3 regions of the Caldibacillus debilis DSM 16016 genome follow, and region 1 is predicted to be linked to each of the others. Evidence: riboswitches for the same ligand, from Rfam matches in the RefSeq annotation. Region 1 holds a riboswitch; each other region holds the start of a gene.
The links. Region 1 has a riboswitch for S-adenosylmethionine ahead of A3EQ_RS0119590 (methionine ABC transporter ATP-binding protein). Riboswitches for the same ligand answer to the same signal wherever they lie in the genome.
Positions count from the first base shown of each region.

Region 2: it holds a riboswitch for S-adenosylmethionine, as region 1 does, so the genes downstream of both, metK (methionine adenosyltransferase) here and A3EQ_RS0119590 (methionine ABC transporter ATP-binding protein) in region 1, are expected to answer to the same signal.
Region 3: it holds a riboswitch for S-adenosylmethionine, as region 1 does, so the genes downstream of both, A3EQ_RS0117270 (ABC transporter substrate-binding protein) here and A3EQ_RS0119590 (methionine ABC transporter ATP-binding protein) in region 1, are expected to answer to the same signal.

Region 1 covers NZ_KB912917.1:115,152-122,520, reverse strand. The annotation lists gene A3EQ_RS0119600 (LysE family translocator) at 158-790, shown strand; gene A3EQ_RS0119595 (DUF4085 family protein) at 948-2,246, opposite strand; SAM riboswitch class I at 2,595-2,707, shown strand; gene A3EQ_RS0119590 (methionine ABC transporter ATP-binding protein) at 2,874-3,899, shown strand; gene A3EQ_RS0119585 (methionine ABC transporter permease) at 3,889-4,551, shown strand; gene A3EQ_RS0119580 (MetQ/NlpA family ABC transporter substrate-binding protein) at 4,582-5,430, shown strand; gene A3EQ_RS0119575 (M20 family metallopeptidase) at 5,449-6,645, shown strand; gene A3EQ_RS0119560 (metal ABC transporter solute-binding protein, Zn/Mn family) at 7,294-7,369, shown strand, end outside.
Region 2 covers NZ_KB912918.1:38,080-45,448, reverse strand. The annotation lists gene A3EQ_RS0119865 (gamma carbonic anhydrase) at 1-213, shown strand, start outside; gene A3EQ_RS0119860 (C39 family peptidase) at 218-1,030, shown strand; gene asnB (asparagine synthase (glutamine-hydrolyzing)) at 1,280-3,178, opposite strand; gene metK (methionine adenosyltransferase) at 3,634-4,833, opposite strand; SAM riboswitch class I at 4,995-5,104, opposite strand; gene A3EQ_RS0119835 (ISNCY family transposase) at 5,241-6,572, shown strand; gene pckA (phosphoenolpyruvate carboxykinase (ATP)) at 6,888-7,369, shown strand, end outside.
Region 3 covers NZ_KB912915.1:64,096-71,464, forward strand. The annotation lists gene rpsD (30S ribosomal protein S4) at 790-1,392, shown strand; gene A3EQ_RS0117255 (LOG family protein) at 1,537-2,103, opposite strand; SAM riboswitch class I at 2,594-2,699, shown strand; gene A3EQ_RS0117270 (ABC transporter substrate-binding protein) at 2,940-4,565, shown strand; gene A3EQ_RS0117280 (tripartite tricarboxylate transporter substrate binding protein) at 5,081-6,091, opposite strand; gene A3EQ_RS0117285 (tripartite tricarboxylate transporter permease) at 6,088-7,369, opposite strand, start outside.

The sequences.
Region 1 (7,369 bases):
CCCTATATGATTTTCAAAAACTGTACCTTTTGTTGGGGTTAATTTGAGATTATATTAATTTTATCAAATGCCAATGGCTGGAGTAATCCCGTCGTTTGCAATAGCGGTTCCAGGGATTCAAAGCGGCCGGTTGATCCGGCAAGGTTGGAGGGGTCGGATGTTTGCGCTTTTCTTCACCCACGTATTGTTAGGTTTATCCATCGCCCTTCCCGTCGGGGCGGTGACCATCGAAATGACGAAACAAGGCTTGAAAAACGGGTTTTTCCATGGATGGTTTGTCGGACTGGGCGGGATGACGGTGGATTTGATCTTGATTACCCTTCTTTATTTTGGCTTCGCGTCCGTTCTGGCCGTGCCCGCCGTCCAAACCTTAATGTGGCTGTTCGGCTCCCTCATTTTATTGTATATCGGGATCGACAGCATCAAAAATGCGGATAAGGATATCCGTTTGGGAAATGAAAAAATAAAAAAATCATTGAAATCATCCTATTGGAATGGATTTTTGGTCGCCATTTCGCCGGGAAGCGTCGTGTTTTGGCTCGGCGTATTCGGAACGGTTTTAACCCATTCTTTTCATGCTTCGGAAAAAACCGGTTTTTTTGCCGTGGCCTCGGGAATTTTAACGGGGATTTTGCTCCATGATCTTATTTTCATGTCCATCGTGGCAGGGGCACGAAAAATCGTAAATCGGACGTTCATCAAATGGGTTTCCACCATCGCGGGATGCCTGTTGGTGGGCTTTTCCTTATTCTTTGCTTATGAGTTTTTCAAGGGGATCAATGATTTATAGGGTTTTGTTCTTTTCGAGGGCAGGCAAGAGATCTTGAATCGATTCGGGTGAGAAAGGTCCGGGAGGAAGGCGCGGGAATGGCCCTTTGGCGCTTCATCCCCTGTAAAAATCCGGCGGGCTTCCTCGGCATCGGAGGCGGCCCGCCGGTTTTATCCGTTCATCTTTTGATTGATTCCAAGAATTCTTCGGTGATGATGCCTTCGGCCACGAAATGGCCGGCGAACAATTCTCCGATTTGTCCCAGTTGCATGTCCTCATGGTTGATAAAATGGGGCAGCGCCTTTTTGATGAGCGGCACGTGTTCTTCCGGCCGTTCGGCGATCGTATTCCATGCCCGGACGGCGAGCCCCAAATCCCCGCTGAAAAGGGCGGCTTCCAATTCTTCCGGCGGGAGCGGGTCGGAAAGCGGGTCTTCCGCCTCAACAAATTCCCCGCTCAGCAAAAGCCGGGTCCATTCTTCGAAAGAATCCGCCAATGGCCGCGGTTCTCCGTCTTCCGCCACATAAACGATCTGACCGGTTTCCCGGAGGAAGGCGACCGAACCGATGGCGCAAGCCGCAAAAGGGATGACGCCGCCTTGTTCCGCCAACTCTTCCAGCGGCAAAATCCGGGTAATTTCCACCGCCCGGTCCGGAAGGAGGAAAAAGGGATGGTCGATCCGTCCGCCGTTTTGCCTGTTCATCAGTTCCCGGAAAGCCTGGGGAAAGCGGAACCCGAGGCGCCGTTCCGCCTTTTTCCATTCGCCGTCCGATGCCCCGGCCGGACCGTCTTCATCCGCCCATCCGGGATGTTCTTCGTTTCGGTAAAAATGGCGGATCCGGAAATCGGTTGCGGTGATTTCCCATTCCGTCATCGGGGAATCGAACAGGACCCCAAGCCGGAACCCGTCCCTTTCCACGTCCGTCTCCTCGTACAGCCAATACATGCCGGGAGCCAATGGGAATTCGGATCTTTCCTCCTTGATCCCCGATATTTCGATCACGGCGGCCTCGCCGTAACTGAAACTGCCGGATCCGTCCAGGGTGAGCCGCAAAACGTCCTCCCCGCGGCGGATGAAACGGATTTGGGCATCATGGAGCCCGGCGTCCGCGATTTCCGCCAAACCTTCCGGCAACTGCCCGCGGATTTTTTCCTTGTATTCCCCGGCCGCGTCGATCATCTTTTCCGCTTCTTCCTGTTTTTCTTTCAGCCAGGCCAAAACCTCGTCCCGGACCCGTTTCGGGAGTTCGGGCTGATTGATCGTCCCGTCCAGCACATAGGGGTGGAAGGTTTCGGGGAGGATCTGCAGCAGCCGGTCTTTAATGGATTCCAGCTCTCCCCGCAAATAGGCGCGGAAATCCTCGCTTTCTTCTTCGAAACCGCGGATGAAATCCGCCCATTCTTCATCGGATTCGGGGAAGGTCAAAAGATGGGGATCCTGCATAGTTTCATACCATTTTTTCGAAAAAAATTTCATCGGACGAGTCTCCTTTTCGTTCGGATTGTTGATTACTTTGATTATGAAAGACGGAGAGGATTTTGGTCAACCCTTTTTCTGCCGGGACGGTTCCGACGGGCTGTCAAAAAAAGTATGCGTAAAATATTTGTGGGCAAAACTTATCCCCTTCAATAGGTGAGTGATCGAAGACGCACGCCTATGAAGGGGGAACCAGGCGTAAGCGCGGCAGGAAAGAAAGCAACAATTAATGAAAAAGAGGGCTGCTCCTTGGCAGACTGATCGTCAGGAAAAACTCGCATATTGACATTTTCAAACATTCATATTACTATACAATCATACATAAAAATTACATATTTTCCTCGTCATTTCTTATCCAGAGAGGTGGAGGGACTGGCCCGATGAAACCTCGGCAGCGGGCTTTCGCATGAAAGCACTGTGCCAATTCCAGCAAGTCGTCTGGACGGCTTGGAAGATAAGAAATGAGACGGAGTTTTGCGAACGCATGACCCCTCTCATCTTATCTTCCTGGAGGTAAGATGAGGGGGGTTTTCATTTATCCGAAAAGGAGGGGATGCGGGGAAATTTCGATTCGTCTCTTAAACCGAGTTTTCATATCCATTTACTCGTATTTATTGGAGGTGCTCGATGATCACTTTTGAAAATGTCACCAAGGTATTTCAGACCAAGGACCGGGAAGTCGCGGCCGTCAAAGATGTAAGCCTGACCGTCAAAGAGGGAGAAATCTTCGGCATCATCGGCTTCAGCGGCGCCGGAAAAAGCACCCTCCTCCGCCTGGTCAATCTGTTGGAAAAACCGACTTCCGGGAAGATCTTCGTGAACCGGCAGGAGATCACCAAACTGTCCACCAAGGAACTGCGTAAATTGCGGCAAAATATCGGAATGATCTTCCAAAATTTTAATTTGTTCAATTCCCGGACAGTTTTTGGAAATGTGGAATATCCCTTAAAAATCGCACAGGTCCCGAAGGAGGAAAGGAAACGGATCGTTTGGGAACTGCTCCGGTTCGTCGGACTCGAGGATAAAGCGGGCGATTATCCCGAGCAGCTGTCGGGAGGCCAGAAGCAAAGGGTGGGCATTGCGAGGGCCCTGGCCACTTCCCCAAAAATTCTGATTTGTGACGAACCGACTTCGGCCCTCGATCCGGAAACCACCAACGACATTCTGAATCTGTTAAAAAAAGTGAACCGGGAGTTGAATGTGACCATCCTATTGATCACCCATGAGATGCATGTCATCCGCAAGATTTGCGATCGGGTCGCCGTGATGGAGGAGGGACGGATCATCGAAGAAGGCTCCGTCCTGGATATTTTCACCAGCCCGAAAACCCGGACGACGAAAAACTTCATCCGTTCGGTGATCCACGATTCCCTTTCCGAATCCTTGCTCGAGGAACTGAAGCGGAACGGAACGAACCATCTGTACCGCCTGACGTTCAAGGGCGATGCGACAAAACAGCCGATCTTATCGAGGATTTCAAAGCGATACAATGTGGATGTCAACATTTTGAACGGAAATATCAGCGAACTGCAGGGGCAATTATTCGGGAATCTGATTGTCGAAATCATAGGCGATGGACAGGAAGTGAAAAGGGTCATCGAAGAACTGAAAAAAGTTGTGCAAGTAAAGGAGGTCCTGTCCGATGCGGGTTGATTGGTCCACGTTTTGGCCGCGGATTGTCGAGGCGACCGGCCAGACGATTACGATGGTCGTTTTTACCTTGCTATTTTCGTCCATTATCGGAATCTTGATGGGGCTGCTTTTATATGTCACCCGAAAAGGGAATGTTTTTGAAAATCGGTTCATCTATTCCTTTTTAAACATTATCATCAACATCGTCCGTCCCATCCCGTTCATCATCTTTTTGGTCGCCATCGCCCCGTTGACCCGGGCGGTGATCGGGACGACCATCGGGACGGCTGCCGCGATTTTCCCCATGACGATCGCCGCCTCCTTTTCGGTGGCCAGGGTGGTGGAAAATAATCTCGTCTCCATCGACCCGGGGATTATCGAAGCGGCCAAGGCGATGGGCGCCGGACCCTTCCGGATCATTTTTGAAATCATCATCCCGGAAGCGATCGGACCGCTGATTTTAGGCTTGACCTTTGTCACCATCGGCTTGATCGATTTCTCGGCGATGGCGGGAACGGTCGGCGGCGGCGGTTTGGGCAACCTGGCGATGACCTACGGGTATCAGCGGTTTGATACCTCCGTCATGATCGTCACCGTCGTTATCCTCATTCTCTTGGTGCAGATCGCACAATTGATCGGGAATTATCTTTCGAGGATTTTTTTGCGTCGATAGAAAAAATTTGGCATTCAAGGAGGAAACAGAATGTACAAAAAAATAGGCTTATCGTTGATTGCGGTACTTCTTTTCGCTTTACTTTCGGCGTGCAAGGGCGAGACGGCTTCCGATGAAAAAAAGGTGGTAAAAATCGGGGTGACGGGGACCGACGGCCAGGTCTGGGACATCATCAAGGAAAAGGCGGCGAAGGAAGGCATCACCATCGAGCTGGTTGAATTTTCCGATTACACGCTGCCGAACCAGGCGCTGGCGGACAAGGAAATCGATTTGAATGCGTTCCAGCACATCGCCTTTTTGAATCAATTCAAGGAAGAACATCATCTGGATATCGTGCCGATCGGGACCACGGTCATCGCGCCGATGGGCATTTATTCCGAGAAATATAAGGACGTCTCCGAAATCCCCGACAAGGCGAAAATCGCCATCCCCGATGATCCCTCGAACCAGGCGAGGGCTTTGAAGCTGCTTCAGTCGGCCGGATTGATCAAGCTGAAGGAGGATTTCGGCTTGTTCGGCGATTTGAGCGGAATCAAGGAAAATCCCAAAAAATTGGAGATCATTCCGATGGTGGCCCAACAAACGCCGAGGGTGCTTCCGGATGTGGCCGCGTCCGTGATCAATAACGGGATTGCCGGGCAGGCCGGATTCGTTCCGAATAAAGACGCCATCTTCCTGGAAGATCCGAATGATCCGGCGGCGCAGCCGTATATCAATGTTTTTGCCGCCCGGGCGGAAGACAAAGACAATCAAACATTCAAAAAGATTGTCGAGATCTACCATGATCCTGAAGTGGTCGAGGCGATCAAAAAGGATACGAACGGCGGTTCCGTCGTGGTCGACATTCCGATTGAAGAACTGGAAGACATCATCAAATAAAAAGCGGGGGGAATTGGCGTGCCGGTTGATTTGCAGCTTCAAAGGAAGCGGATCGAGGAAAGCATCGAAAACGGAAGGGAACTGTATATTCAAACGAGCCATGAGATTCATGATCATCCGGAAATCGGAAATCAGGAATTTTTCGCATCGGAAAGGTTGACCGATCTTCTGAAAAAGGCCGGTTTTGAGGTCACGACAAACGTTGCCGGCCATGAGACGGCCTTTGTCGCGAGGAAGCCTTCCCATATCGACGGCCCGAAAATCGCCTTTCTTGCCGAGTATGATGCGCTGCCGGGACTCGGGCACGCGTGCGGGCATAATTTGATCGGGACGACGAGCGTGGCGGCGGCCATCGCCGTAGCGGAAGTCATTCATGAAACGGGCGGGGAAGTTTTCGTCTTCGGCACCCCGGCGGAGGAAGGGGGACCGAACGGTTCGGCAAAGGGCAGCTTTGTCAAACACGGTTTATTAAAAGACATCGATGTGGCTTTGATGATCCACCCCAGCGGGAAAACGAGCCTTTCCGCCCGGACGCTTGCCGTCGATCCTTTGGATTTCCACTTCTTCGGAAAAGCCGCCCATGCCTCCGGCGCCCCGGAGCAGGGGATCAATGCCCTCGATGCGGTGATCCTGTTATTCAACGGGATCAACGCGCTGCGGCAGCAGCTTCCGCGGGATATCCGCATCCACGGGATCATCACCCATGGCGGCGATGCCCCGAACATCATCCCGGATTATGCCTCCGCCCGCTTCTTTATCCGGGCGGAGACGTGGAAACGGGCCGAGGAAGTATCGGAGAAAGTCCGGAAAATCGCCGAAGGGGCGGCTTTGGCGACGGGAACGAAGGTGGAAATCGAACGGTTTCAAAATGAAGTCCTCGATTTCATTGTGAATCCGACCTTGGATGCGATCTTGGAAGAAGAATTGACCGCATTGGGGGAAGAAGTCGTGAAAAACGAGGGCGGGGGAAAAGGCTCGACGGACGCGGGAAATATCAGCCATGTGACGCCGACGGCCCATCCCCATATAAAAATCGGCCCGGATACGTTAATCGCCCACACGGAAGAGTTCCGGGAAGCGGCCCGTTCCCCCTTGGCCGACCAAGCTTTGATCAAGGGGGCGAAAGCGCTGGCCTTCACGGCGCACCGGCTGCTCACGGATGACCGGTTGCTGAAACAAGTTCGCGATGATTTTCAAAAGGCAATCCTTCCATAAGAAAAATGGAATCCATGGGGAACCCGGGCGTGTTGCCGCTCACGGGGACATCGCCTGGAATGCGGGGACGGGGGCATTTGCTTCCGTCCCCATTGTTTGTCCATCCGGCAAGCGCGCAACCGGGATCGGCGCGGGTCCCGCCGAACCGGATCGAATCGGCCTGGCCTCCGGGGGCTGATCCGCCAATACAGTAAGGATCCGAAAATGGTCCGGCTCGCCGCGCCGGGAGCTTCCGGCGGTACGGCAGCGGGCGGGATGGAGCGGGGCAGTTCCCGCGTAGTAAGGCCGAACCGATTGAAACCGCGGCCGCAGGCCGTTCGTTCGAATCGGGCGCTTCCCCGCGGGCCCGGATCGGCGCGGTGAACCATTGGGGATGCAAAGACACCGACGCTTCGATCGAGATTCCCTTTCTTCATGAAATGGCCGGACGAAAAAAATTGCCCCAACACAAAATGATTGACAACCGGTTTTTGAAGGTTTAATTTTGTATTAAGGAAACTTTTTGAATCATAACCATAAAATATGGATCTATCAAAAACAAGTATTGCGTCCATTCCATCCGTAGCCGCATTCCAGCGGTAAAATTTTTTCGCCAAAAGTTTCCCTAGGGAAACTTTTATGGCTTAAACAAAAAGGGGGAGTTTGCCTATGAAAAAAGTGATGATGGCCGTCGCGGGCATGCTGTTCGTCCTGTTGGCCGCCTGCGATGCCCGGACCGGTTCCG
Region 2 (7,369 bases), on a different contig from region 1:
GAAGGGGCCTTCATCGGCGCCGGCAGCCTCGTTCCTCCCGGGAAGAAGATCCCGCCCGGCACCCTCGCTTTCGGAAGGCCGGCGAAAGTGATCCGTCCGGTCGCCGATCGGGACCGGAAAGAAATGGAACGGATCGTAAAAAGCTACCGGGAAAAGGGCGAATACTACCGCCGCCTGCAAAACGAACTCGAATCCACAACAGATGAAAGGTGAAAACATGGAAATCATCATCCTGCCCATTACCGTTCTCCTGTTTTCTTTCATCGCCATCATTCATAAAAACCGGTTCGTCCGCCTTTTCTATTTTATTTTGACCATCATCGTCCTCGTTTTAACCGTCAACGTCCTCCCCGAAAAAATCCCTGAAGTCCAGGGCAGGGAAGAGGATCCCGTTCCGGTTTCCGAATTGTTCCGGATCGCCGACGACGTTTTCATCGATGTCCCCGTCATTTCCCAATTGCCGGAGCTCCAGCGGGGCTGCGAGGTGACCAGCCTGGCGATGCTCCTGAATTTCGCCGGGGCCGATGTGGATAAAATGGAACTGGCGGAAAAAATCAAAAAAGTCCCCTTCACCTACAAGAAGGGCGGACAAATATATTCCGGGCACCCGAACGACGGTTTCGTCGGGGACATCCGTTCCTGGAAAAAGCCGGGATTGGGCGCGTATCATCGGCCGGTCTATGAATTGGCCGCCCGGTACCTTCAACCCGGACAAGCGATCGATTTGACGGGCGAAAATTTCGAAAAGGTGAAACTTTACCTTTCCCACGGCAAACCGGTTTGGGTGATCACGAACACCGAATACCGGAAACTGCCCGACTCTTATTTTCGGATATGGAACACGGAAAAAGGGAAAATCAAAATTACCTACAAAGAGCATTCCGTTTTGCTCACCGGTTACGATCCGCAGTACGTCTATTTTAACGACCCGCTGACCGGGAAAAAAAGAAAGGCCCCCCTGCATGATTTCATCGCTTCCTGGGAGCAAATGGGCCGGCAGGCGATCACCTACGGGGACCGTCTCCACTGAAGGCCCCCGGGACGGTTTTGTCCGACGTGACCCGGGCAATCCGTCCAGACCGCTTCCTCTGAAGTGGTCGTCGACGCCTTTATCGGCCAGCAGGAAATCGCAATCCGTCCAGACCGCTTCCCCTGAAGGCCCCGGCGTCCGTCGCAGCCGCGGACGCCAAGGCCGGACTCCCTCGTGGCCAGTCCCGAAGACCGTTGAAAAAGCGCCTTGAAATCCGGATTCAAGGCGCTTTTTTCCGATGCGGCCCGTTCAGACATAAACCTTTGCCGCTTCATCGGACCGATCAAAGGAATATTTTTTCTCGACAAATACTTGGTGCCAGACCATGAAGGCGAGGATCGTCCAAAGCTTCCGGCCGTAGTCCCCCTTATTTTTCCGGTGGTCTTCCAGCATGGCCAAGACCGCCTGCTTATTTAGATATTCATCCGTTCCGCTCTCCTTAATGATCCCCGCCGCCCAGTCGTACATTTCTTCTTTGAGCCAGTGGCGGATCGGCACAGGGAAGCCCAATTTTTTCCGGTTTAGCACATGATCGGGAACGATGCCTTCTGCCGCTTTCCGAAGGATATATTTCGTCGTTCCGTCCGCCGTTTTCATCGAGGCCGGAATGCGGGAAGCCACTTCAAACACCCGTTTGTCCAGGAAAGGCACCCGCAATTCCAAAGAATGGGCCATCGTCATTTTGTCCGCCTTCAGCAGGATGTCCCCCCTAAGCCACGTGTGGATGTCGATATACTGCATCTTTTCGACGGGATCATAATCTTTCGCTTCCGCATAAAACGGCCGCGTAATGTCTTTGTAGTCGATGCCCGAATCATAATGGACCAGCAGCTTCCTTTTTTCCTTTTCGGAAAAGATGTTCGCGTTGCCGACGTACCGTTCCTCCAGCGGCGTCACTCCCCGCTGGATGAAGCTTTTCCCTTTCACCCCGTCCGGCAAAAGGAGGGACAAAAAGTACAGCGCCTTTTTCAACGGGGAGGGGATTTTCTGGAAGACGGCCAAGCTTTGCGGTTCGCGGTATATATTGTAGCCGCCGAACAGCTCGTCGGAACCTTCGCCGGAAAGGACGACGGTCACATGTTTCCGCGCCTCCCTGGCGACGAAATAGAGGGGCACGCAGGCGGGATCGGCAAGCGGATCGTCCATATAATACATGATTTTCGGGAATTCCTTCATGTATTCTTCCGGCGTGATCACGTAACTGATATTTTCCACCCCGATCTTTTCCGCCGACTCTCTGGCCACGTCGATCTCGCTGTAGCCCTCCCGTTCAAAACCGACGGAGAAGGTTTGGATCCTCGGATGGAATTCCTTCGCGATCGCCGCGATCATCGTCGAATCGATTCCGCCGGACAGGAAAGAGCCGACCGGCACGTCGCTCCGCATATGGACCTTCACCGAATCGAACATCGCTTCCCGGATTTCTTCGACCCATTTTTCCTCCGGCTGTAAGGCGGGGCGGAATTCCGCTTTCCAATATGTAAAAATTTCCAAAGGTTTTCCGGGCCGTTTCTTGAAATAAGTCCCCGGCAGCAATTTTTCGATCTTTTCATGCATGGTATACGGTTCGGGAACATATTGGAACGTCAAATATTGCTGGAGGGATCTTCCGTTGAGCGCCGGATTTTCCAAGGCATGGAGGATCGCCTTCTTTTCCGAGGCAAAAAAGGTGCACCCTTTGTCCGGATCCGCATAATAGTACAACGGCTTGATGCCGAAAGGATCCCGGGCGCCGAAAAGGAGCTTTTCTTCCCTGTCCCAGATGAGGAAGGCAAACATCCCCCGCAATTTATCCACCGATTTTTCTTTATAATGGTCGTACAATGCCAAAATCACTTCGGTATCGGATTCGGTGGCAAATTCCATTCCCTTTTCCTGCAATTCTTCCCGCAGTTCGATATAGTTATAAATTTCCCCGTTAAAGATGATCCAATACCGTTCATTGGCATAGGACAGGGGCTGCCTGCCCGATTCAAGATCGATGATGCTCAGCCGGCGAAAACCGAACTGGACATGTTCGTCGAAATAATACCCTTCGTCATCGGGACCGCGGTGGGTCAAAAGATGGTTCCGCTCTTTGAAGGCATCCCGATCTTCGTTGGAAAACTCCTTCGGTTGGTCATGAACACAGCCGATAAATCCGCACATTCCATTCACCTTCTTTTCCTTTCCTGATGCCGAAAATCCTATTTACTTCCATGAGACGTGGAAAAGGAGCAATCCGTAACGGGGAAATCCTGAAACGCCGAAAACCAATGATCCGGATGGGAAACGGCGCGAATGATCACCCCATTATTGTATCAAAAAAGGTTGTCGAATAAAATTGCGGGATGACAGGGCGCCTTCTCTTTTTACTTGCCAGTTGAAGGTTCCGATTATTGCCGATTGAAGGATCCGATCCCGAGAAAAATTTTGCACATGCGATCCAAGAAAAAAGGGGGCCATTCATACCCCCGCTTTTCCCCGGCCGCCCATGCCCTTCTTGTGATTCCGCATTTTCCGGCGGAAAAGAAACGCCCCTCTTTCCGCCTGTGCCTGGCCGGATGTCAATCTTTATAGGATTCCTTTTTTCCGAAGACGTCCAAACGCCTTTCTTTTTCCGCTTATGCCCGGCGGAACGCCTGTTCCCTCAACAATTCCGCCTTGTCGACCCTTTCCCAGGGCAGATCCAGATCCGTCCGGCCGAAATGGCCGTAGGCCGCCGTTTGTTTGTAAATCGGCCTTCTTAAATCAAGCATCCGGATAATGCCGGCAGGCCGCAAATCAAAATTCCTTCTCACCAGTTCCTCCAGCACTTCCTCGCTGACTTTCCCCGTGCCGAAGGTATCCACGGAAATGGACACCGGCCGGGCGACGCCGATGGCATAGGCCAACTGGACTTCGCACTTGTCCGCCAATCCGCTGGCGACAATGTTTTTCGCCACGTAACGGGCCGCATAAGCCCCGGAACGGTCCACCTTCGTCGGATCTTTGCCGGAAAAGGCGCCGCCTCCGTGTCTGGCGTAACCGCCGTAAGTGTCGACGATGATCTTCCTTCCCGTCAGCCCCGCATCTCCCTGCGGACCGCCGATGACAAACCTTCCGGTCGGATTGATGAAATATTTCGTTTCCCCGTCAAGCATTTGTTCCGGGACGACGGCACGGACGACGTGTTCCATCAAGTCCCGCTTGATCTGCTCCTGGCTCACTTCCGGATGGTGCTGGGCGGAGATCACGATCGTATCGATCCGCACCGGCTTTCCTTCTCCGTCATATTCCACGGTAACCTGGGTTTTTCCATCGGGACGCAGGTAGGGCAGGATCCCCGTTTTCCGCACCACGCTCAACCTGCGGGACAATCTGTGGGCCAATGAAATGGGAAGGGGCATCAGCTCTTCCGTTTCGTTGCATGCAAATCCGAACATCAATCCCTGATCCCCCGCGCCGATGGCTTCGATTTCCTCGTCGGTCATCTTCCCTTCCCTGGCTTCCAGGGCTCGGTCAACCCCCATCGCAATATCCGGGGATTGCTCGTCAATCGATGTGATGATTCCGCATGTATCGGCATCAAATCCGAACTTGGCCCGGGTATAACCGATTTCGCGGACGGTGTCCCGAACGATTTTCGGAATATCCACATAGGATGACGTGGAAATTTCCCCGGCAACGAAAACAAGCCCGGTCGTAATAGACGTTTCCACCGCCACGCGGGCATCGGGATCTTCGGCGATGATGGCGTCAAGGATCGCGTCGGAGATCTGATCGCAAATTTTGTCCGGATGCCCTTCCGTGACCGACTCTGATGTAAACAATCTTCTTCCCATAAAAATTCCTCCTTCCGGTTCCTTTGCTGACTGTCACGGATACCTTATTTCATATTTTGCACGAAAATATCGATCCTAGTTCCGTAAATTATGCCTGGATCCCATGGAAGGTTATAAAAAAATCCCTTTCCGCTGAGGAAAGGGTGTGATTTTACCTTTCACTCTTATCGTTCAAGGAATTCCCTTGCTCAGTTGAGCACCTTACTTATTTGTCAATAAGCAGGTTGCCGGGCTTCCTCGGGGCAGTCCCTCCGCCTACTCGCAATAAGAGTATCCGTTCAAGTTACAATCATACAACACCGGCTTTAGCCTGTCAACGATTTTCCCATTCCCTGTTAAACGTCTTTGATATTGTCATATTGTAACGCTTCAGTGAAAATGTCACTATGGGACAGGAGAAAATTACGATGACCAGAAAAGAATTGTGGCGTTACAATGTGATGTTGAAACATATTCATGGACTCATGACTGTACGTGAAACTGCGAATGAACTAGGATTAAGCACCCGCCAGGTTTTTCGCCTGAAGAAAAGAATCCTGGAGGAGGGAGAAACCGGAATCATCCATAAAAATCGTGGGCGAAAACCGGCACACGCACTTTCAAATGAAGTACGTGAATATATTCGTAATCTTCTCACAAGCGAGCGTTATCGCAACTGTAATGATCATCATTTGGCTGAATTGTTGGCACAGCATGAGGGTATTCACATAAGCCCTTCTACCGTTCGCCGAATTCGCTGTGAATCCAACCTCCCGCCGAAGCGAAAGCGTCGTCCACCCAAAGCCCATCGTCCAAGGCCTAGAAAACCTCAGGCGGGGATGCTCGTTCAAGTGGATGCCAGCTTTCATCCCTGGTTGGAGGACCGAGCCAAGCCATTTGCTTTACTGGCAGCGATTGACGATGCCACGGGAGAGATCGTGGCTGCCGTGTTTCGTCCTCAGGAGGATACGGAAGGGTATTTGCTTCTCCTCAAACAGATGATCGAACAAAAGGGAATCCCGATGAGTATTTACTCCGACCGGCATACCATCTTCCGTTCGCCAAAAGAAGCAACCCTGTCGATCGAACAAGAGCTGGCCGGTGAAGCCCCTCCGCTCTCCCAGTTCGGCCAAGTCTTACAGGAATTGGGGATTACCCACATCAAGGCCCTTTCGCCACAGGCCAAAGGACGAATCGAACGCCTCTTTGAAACCTTACAGGATCGCTGCGTGGTGGAATTGCGTCTTCGCAATGTCAACACCATCGAAGAAGCAAATCAGGTTCTTCCGGAACTTATCCGTAAACATAATCATCTCTTTGCGGTTCAACCTGCCGATCCGGAAAGCGCGTTTGTTCCCTTGGCTGAGGAACAATCCTTGGATCATATCCTGTGCTATCGGGAGAAACGCACGGTCGGTTCTGGCGAAACCGTATCGTATGGTGGAAAGACGTACAAGATCGTAACGAAGAACTCCAAACAAACCATTCCCGTGAAAACACGGGTTGAAGTCCGTGAAACCCTAAACGGGGATCGATTTATCTGGTACAAAGGGGAAAAATACCTGCTGGAAGAAGTGCAAAAGCCTGATCGCCAAGAATCTTCGCAAAAAGAAAAGGCGGGCATCGTGAGAACGCCTCACAAGCCCGCTGCCAATCATCCTTGGCGAAAACCATTCCTACCCAAGCCAAGGATACCACAACGGGCTGAATTTGGCTATAACGGTTTGAGAGAACCGACTCCAATTCCTTTCACCCCTTGATGGCTTCCATGCCTGGACCGCAAATGAATCAAGGGTGAGCGAAGCGAAGGCCCTTGGGCCTTTACCCTTGATGAAATGAGCGGTCCAGGCCAAAATTCAAAACACAGGGTGAAAGGAATAAAAAAATAAATCAATGTGACAAATTCACTGACGCGTTAGTATGACATTTTCACTGACGCTTGACACGATTTTCCCATTCCCGTGTCTTTAAATATCATCGTTAAAACCTATTCCATTTTTCGTGGAAATATTATATACTAATAGCATATATGTGTTATACTTTTTTAACGAAATCATGAAAAAGGAAGGTTTTGTATGAATACCGTCAGCCGGCCAAATTTGACGAAGGACTTGAAAGATTTCGGGAATGTTCATGTCCAATTGAGCACCCCCCGATTGGTGGAAAAAATCTTGGAAAGGAAGGAAGGCATGTTAACGTCGACGGGGGCCGTAAGGGTCATGACCGGGAAATATACCGGAAGATCCCCGAAAGACAAATACATCGTGGAGGAGCCCTCGGTAAAGGATAAAATCGATTGGGGGACCGTCAACCAGCCCCTGCCGCCTTCCCGCTTTTTAAATCTGTACAAAAAGATGGTCCATTATTTGAAGGATAAGGAATTGTTTTTGTTTAAAGGCTTTGCGGGAAGCGACCCGAAATACCGGCTGCCGATCGACGTGTATACCGAATTCGCCTGGCACAGCCTGTTCGCGCGGCAGCTGTTTATCCGCCCCGATGAAAATGAATTGAAACATCACGAAGCCCGCTTCACCCTTTTGTTTGCGCCGAATTTCAA
Region 3 (7,369 bases), on a different contig from region 1:
TTCCGCCGCCCGAACCATCCGACATAGAAATCTTGTTCAACATAGCCGCAAAAACCCCGTCCGCCTTGAAGCGGGACCTTCCCTAAATATTAAAGACTTAGTGCAGCATGCCAACATTCGGTTTTTCGGCCCGGAATGCCCAACATTCCTTTTTTCCATCAGGCGCGGATGGTTCAACATCCAAGGAAAAATGTTCAACATTATTACTTAAATGTTCAATCAACGATTTCGTTTGTCCAATATCTTGGAGAAAACGTTCAACATTAGTTTTGGATTTCACGACGGACGGTCCATCATCTCATCCGGACTGTTTGACATCTGAAAATAATCGTCCAACAACAGTTGGGATTGTCCGGCATTTTCAGCGATCGTTTCATCATTTTAAAATTTATGTTCAATATGGAAAAAAATTTGTCCGACATGAAAGAAAAATAACCGTCATCCCGGAAAAAACGTCCATCACCGCGGGAAAAATGTCCATCATCGCTCCCGGGGTCCGACATTCGAACGGCCCCTGAACCGGATGCGGCCCAATGCACCGTGAAAATCTTGCCATAAACATTTCCCATTCTTTTGTTGACTTCATTGTTGCAATTCCATATAATAGACTTTGTGTAAAATATGGCAGCCTATGTGTACATGTTTATCCGCCCATTTTGTTGCTCCTTGCCGGAGTTGTACCGCGTAACCCTCAGCTGCTGGGGCGAAGGTACATGAAAACAAAATGGCGATAAACGATGTACGCAACTGTTTTATTTTACCGACTAACTTTTATAAGGAGGAACTTCAATGTCCCGTTATACAGGACCGACTTGGAAGATTTCCCGCCGGCTCGGGATTTCGTTAAGCGGAACGGGTAAAGAACTGGAAAGACGTCCGTATCCTCCGGGACAACACGGACCCAATCAACGGAAAAAGCTTTCCGAATACGGCCTCCAATTGCAGGAAAAACAAAAACTCCGCCACATGTACGGGATAAACGAACGCCAATTCCGCAACACTTTTGAAAAAGCCGGGAAAATGAAAGGGGTCCACGGCGAAAACTTCCTGATCTTGCTGGAATCCCGCCTGGACAACCTGGTGTACCGGCTGGGCCTCGCCCGCACCCGCCGGCAAGCCCGGCAATTGGTGACCCACGGCCATATCCTGGTTGACGGAAGACGCGTCAACATCCCCTCTTATCTCGTGAAACCCGGTCAAACGATCGGCGTCCGCGAAAAATCGAGAAACCTGCAAATCATTAAAGAGGCCATTGAATTAACCAACTTCATTCCGGAATATTTAACCTTCGATCCGGAAAAAATGGAAGGCACCTATACCCGTTACCCGGAACGTTCGGAACTTCCGGCGGAAATCAACGAATCCCTGATCGTCGAGTTCTACTCCCGCTGATCGGCTTCCGCGCGGGAAAGGCTGCTTAAAAGCCCCGGATCCCTTGGAAACAAGGGAATCCGGGGCTTTTTCATACAGGCGAGAAGGCCGCGACATCTCTTCCATGTCCACGGGCCGGTTTGCCGGAGCTCGCCTTTCCCGGGATCATGCCCATTTATGAACGAGACGGGGTTCGAACCGCTCCATCCGGCGAAAAAGGGTTTCCGCATCGCCGGCGGTGATCAATAACTCCAAATTTTCAGGCTTGGCGAATCCCTTTTCCACCGTGTGTTCCAGCATCCGAATCAAAGGATCGAAGAAACCGTTGACGTTGAACAGGCCGATCGGCTTTTTGTGCATGCCGATCTGCAGCCAGGAGAGGGCTTCAAAAATTTCTTCATAGGTCCCGTAGCCTCCCGGCAAGGCGATATAGCCGTCGGCCAATTCGTGCATTTTGGCTTTGCGGTCATGCATGGTGTCCGTAATGAAGAGTTCACTGACGCCCTCGTGGGCCAACTCTTTCTTTCGCAAAAATTCGGGTATGATCCCGATCACCCGGCCCTGATTGCGCAAAACCGCATCGGCGATCTCCCCCATCAGGCCCGCCTTGCCGCCGCCGTAAACCATGGATATCCCCCGGTCGGCAAGGAATTTTCCGAGATCCCTGGCCGCCCTCCTGTATTCCGGGTCGTTCCCGAAATTCGAACCGCAAAATATGCAAATGGATTGGATGTTATTCATCTCCCGAACCCCCTTGCGCGATCCGCCCGAAAAGCCGGGAACCGGCGGTCTCCGGACACTTTCCCCGTTTTGCCGGCAAAATGCCGATGCCCATCGGGCATCCGGTCCGGCATCCCCCTTCCGCCGGAAAACCTCCGTTTACGGCTTTTCCACGGCGCTCTTTTTTGCCATCCCCACAATTATAGCTTTCGCCGGGAATGCATGTAAAGGCCGGCGCGCCGCCGCGCCTGAACCGAAGGGCCGATCGGCCCTGCCTGAAACGGAGGCAGAACCGTCTGCAATCGATGCACAAGTTCCCCCATCGGATATTGATACCGCCGACGGGAAAATAAAAAAATCCGCCTTCGCTTTCTTCCCGCCCTTTCCGGCAATTGGTTCGGCGGCATGGAGGCGGACTGAATATAGAGATCTCGAATTTCCCTTGACAAAAGCACGGGAATTTTTCTAAGATATTCTCATAATTGAATATTTGCAAAAGTTCATCTTATCCAGAGAGGCGGAGGGACTGGCCCGGTGAAGCCTCAGCAACCAGCCGGATTCCGGCCAGGTGCTAATTCCAGCAGAACTTCTGTTCTGGAAGATAAGATGAAGGGAGGCAATGTTTTCTTTGCTAAACTTCTTCTTATCGGAAGAAGTTTTTTTTCATTTCTTTCGCATCAAGGGGGGATCCGCCGGGAAAATAACCGGCATGTTCCGGCCGGGAAAAGCGGTTTGGGAACCTCGCCGGAACCGTACGAACCGCAAGATCAGGCTGCATGTCTGTCCGCAGGAAGTCCTCCGGGGAAAAGGCGTGCAAAAACAAATGACAATCAAAAGGAGGATGCAGGATGAAGAAAACAGCGTTCTTATTGACGATCCTACTTTTATTCGCATCCGTCCTGTCCGCCTGCGGCGGCAATAAGACGGACGGGGAAAAAGCCGCAAACGGCGGCACCGGAAAACCGGAAAAAGGGGGAACATTGATCTTCGGCCGGGGAGCGGACGCCGTCTCCCTCGATCCGATCAACGTCACGGACGGAGAATCCATCCGTGTTACATACAACATCTTCGAAACCCTCTTTGAATACGACGCCGATTTAAACATCAAGCCGAGACTGGCCACTTCTTACGAAACGTCGGAAGACGGGTTGACATGGACCATCCATCTGCGCAAAGGGGTCAAATTCCATGACGGCACGGATTTCAACGCCGATGCAGTCGTCTTCAACTTCGAGCGCTGGATGGATCCGAACAACCCTTACCATGACGGGGACTTTACCTACTACACCTTCCTTTACGGGGGATTCAAAGGGGACGAAAACCATAAAATCGTCCATGTGAAGGCCCTTGACGATTACACCGTCGAGATCCGATTGAAAGAAAAGATCGCCCCGTTCCTCAGTTACCTGGCCATTCCCATGTTCGGGATATCGAGCCCCGAGGCGATCAAAAAATATGACGACAAATACGGCGAACATCCGGTGGGAACCGGCCCGTTCAAATTCGAGAGCTGGGACCGCAACGACAAGATCGTTTTAACCAAAAACGAAAACTATTATGAAGAAGGGAAGCCCTATCTCGACCAGCTGATCTTCCGGGTGATCCCCGACAATTCCGCCCGTTTGAGCGCCCTCAAATCCGGGGATATCGACATCATGGACGGGCTCAATCCCGACGATAAGAACGCCGTCGAGTCCGACCAAAACCTGGATTTTGTCAAACGGCCGAGCTTTAACATTTCCTATTTGGCCTTCAACACGGAAAAAGCGCCCTTTAATGATGTGAAGGTCCGCCAGGCCATCAACATGGCCATCAATAAGCAGGGAATCATCGACGCCTTCTTTAACGGATTGGCCGAACCGGCGAAAAATCCCCTTCCTCCCGTCCTTTGGGGATACAATGACGGGATTCCGGGTTATTCATACGATCCGGAAAAGGCGAAACAATTGCTGGCGGAAGCGGGATACCCTGACGGCTTCAAGACCGAACTGTGGGCGATGAGCAATCCGAGGCCTTATTTGCCGCAGCCGTTAAAAGTGGCGGAAGCGATCCAGGCCGATTTGAAGAAGGTCGGCATTGAGGCCGAAATCAAAACCTTCGAATGGGCCACCTACCTGGACAAAGTGAAGAACGGCGAACACCCGATGGCCCTCTTCGGATGGACGGGCGTTTTGGCCGATCCCGACAACTTCCTCTATCCGAATTTGAGCAAAACGAACACAAAGAAACCGGCCAACAACATTGCCTTCTACAAAAGCGACGAGTTAACCGGTCTGCTCGAAAAAGCGAGGGTCACCATCGATCAAAAGGAACGGATCGAGCTTTATCAAAAGGCCCAGGAAATCGTCTTCCGGGATGCGCCTTGGGTCTTGCTCGCCCATACGGCCCCGCCCCTGGCGAAGGCCAAATATGTGAAAGGGTTTGTCGCCCATCCGATGAACGATTCGTTCACCGAAGTCTATCTCGAGAAATAACGGCCGGCACCGGCCTTAAGGTGCCCCCGTTTCGGGAAAACGCCCGGATCGAAAAGCGGCAGGCGGGCGCCGGCTCTCCAAATCGGTACCGATCGTCTCCACCGGACGGCCCTTTCCGGCCGTTTCCCCAAGGGGATGAAGTCCCTTTATCCGGCGGCTTTCCGCCATCCTTCTGCTTTTTCCGGCTCCCTGGCGGAATCCGCAAAGGGGCATTAAAACATGTCCTTCCTCGCATCCGGGGAAGGCGCGCCCGCCCGGGCGGGCCGACAGCAAACCTTGGCTTGCCGCAATACCGCACCGCCGGCAGTCAACAAACTTTGGAAAAACACCTCCCGCTGGAGGTGTTTTTCCATTTTTTGATGATTCGAACCGGTTTGTCAGGGTTCCTTGGAAACCGGCGGCGGGCAAAGGGCGGGCGATCCCCTTCCCTTTCGGGCAACGGCGGCCGGATTTCCGGCGAATCAGGCGGCATGGCCGCCTCAATTGCTCTTTCGCATCCAACAGAAACCGGAAAATCACTTGCGAATGCCCGTTTCTTCCGCCAGCTCGGCGTACCAGTCCAGCTCCCTTTCCGCCGACCGTTTAAACTCGGCTGAGGGCAAATAGGACGGCTGGAGATAGATCTTTTCCAGCTGCCCGATAAAGCCTTTGTCCTTCTCCATTTTGGCGACGGCCGCTTCCCACTTTTTGACGATCGCCTCGGGCGTTCCCGCCGGCAAGGATATCCCGGTCCACCATTTGACCGTCAAGCCGTGAAAGCCGAGTTCCTCCGTCGTCGGCACGTCGGGGTATAAGGGGCTCCGTTTGCCGTCCTGGACGGCCAGCACCTTCAGCTTTCCCGCTTGCACGAGGGAATAGACTTCCCCGGCATTATGCACGGCCAAAAGCACATGACCCCCGGCCACTTTCGCGGCGGAATCGCTGGCCCCTTCGCTCGATACCATCCTCGTTTTTTTATAGTCGATCCCCGCCGCGCTCAGCCATTCCGCCACCCCGAAGCTGGAAAATCCGGCCGGGCCGACGCTTGCCCAGGACAAGTTTTCCGGATTTTCCTTTACCCATTCGGTCAGTTCCCGCAAATCCTTCCACGGCGCATCGGCGCGGACGGCGTAAACGAGGGGGGACTCGGCGACGCGGGCGGCGAGCATATGGTCCTTCAGCCGGAGAACGGGGCGGTTCGTTCCCGCCTCATACATCGTCGTCGACGAATTGTTGTTCATCAGCGCCGTATATCCGTCCGGTTTGGCTTCCGAAAGCGCGTACCGGGCACCGACGATCCCGCCGCCCCCGGTCTTATTGACGACGATCACCGGCTTTCCCCACTCCTTGCTTAAATATTCGGCGACCGCCCTGGCCGCCAGATCCACTCCTCCGCCTGCGGCGAATGGCACGACGAGTTCAATTTGCCGTTCAGGATACCGGCTGCCCTTTTTTTCCGGTTCGGAAGTGATCGCAGCGCTTGACGCACAGGCGGCTAAACCCGCCATGAGGAATAAAGCCAATAGGCATGTGATAAATTTTTTCATGAACCCTTTCCCTCCCATGTTTCGATCGTCCGAATTGGCTGCCGTTCCTTTAATCCCGCTCCCTTCCCGGTGTCCTTCCCTTTCCGGGTTCTTTTCATCAACACCGAGGAAAGGATAAACAAAACCGTCGCCAAGACGAGCAGGGCAAAGGAAACCGGCCTTTGCACGAAAATCAACCAACTTCCCGAAGAGATTTCCAACGATTGGATAAAGGCCATCTCCATTTTCGGTCCCAAAACGAAGCAAAGAATAAATGGAATAACCGGCCATTGAAACTTATGGAACAAATAACCGAGGAGCCCGAAGGCGACGGCCGCCAAACAGTCGAAAAGGCTGTTCCGCACCGAATAGGCGCCCAGGAGGCTGATCATTAAAATGGCCGGAGCCAAAAGGCCGAAGGGCACCTCGGTCAGTTTTGCCCACAATCCGACCATCGGAAGATTGAGAACCAACAGGATGATATTGCCGATGAACATGCTGGCGATCACGGTCCATACAAAGGCGCTGTTTTGCTCGAACAAAACCGGGCCCGGCGTCAGCCCGTAGATCATGAACGCCGCCAATAAAACCGCCAGCGGGGGAGACGAGGGAATGCCCAGGGAGAAAAGGGGGATAAAGCCTCCGGAACTGGTCGCGTTATTTGCCGATTCCGGTCCCGCCACCCCTTCGATGGCGCCTTTCCCGAACCGATCCGGATGTTTGGAAAGCCTTTTTTCCAAGTCGTAGGAAAGAAAGGAGGTGACCGTCGCCGAAAATCCGGGCAATATGCCGAGGAAAAAGCCGAGGAGGCTCCCTCTGACAATCGGCATTCCGCTCCGCTTCAAGTCTTCTTTGCCCGGAAAAGTCCTTTTGATGTGCTCTTGTTGGATCCGGACCCTTCTTTCCTCAAGCCCCTTCAGCACTTCCGTTATGGCGAAAAAACCGATGATGATGCTGATCAGCTCAATGCCGCCGGCCAAAACCGGAATCCCCCAGGAAAATCGCGGGACCCCCGATGACAAACCGATGCCGGCAAAAGAGGCGAGAAACCCGGCGGCGCCCATGATGACCGATTTCAAAAAGGACCGTCCGGAAATATTGAAAAGAATAAGAAGCGCCATCAACAGCAGGACAAAATATTCCGGAGGGCCGAATTTCAATGCCTGGTCGGCCAGAACCGGAGCTAATAAGACGAGCCCGATCAAGCCGAAAATCCCCGCGGCAAAAGAGCCGATCGCGGCGATGCCTAGAGCGGCTCCCCCCCTTCCCTGCCGCGCCAACGGGTAGCCGTCCAAGGCG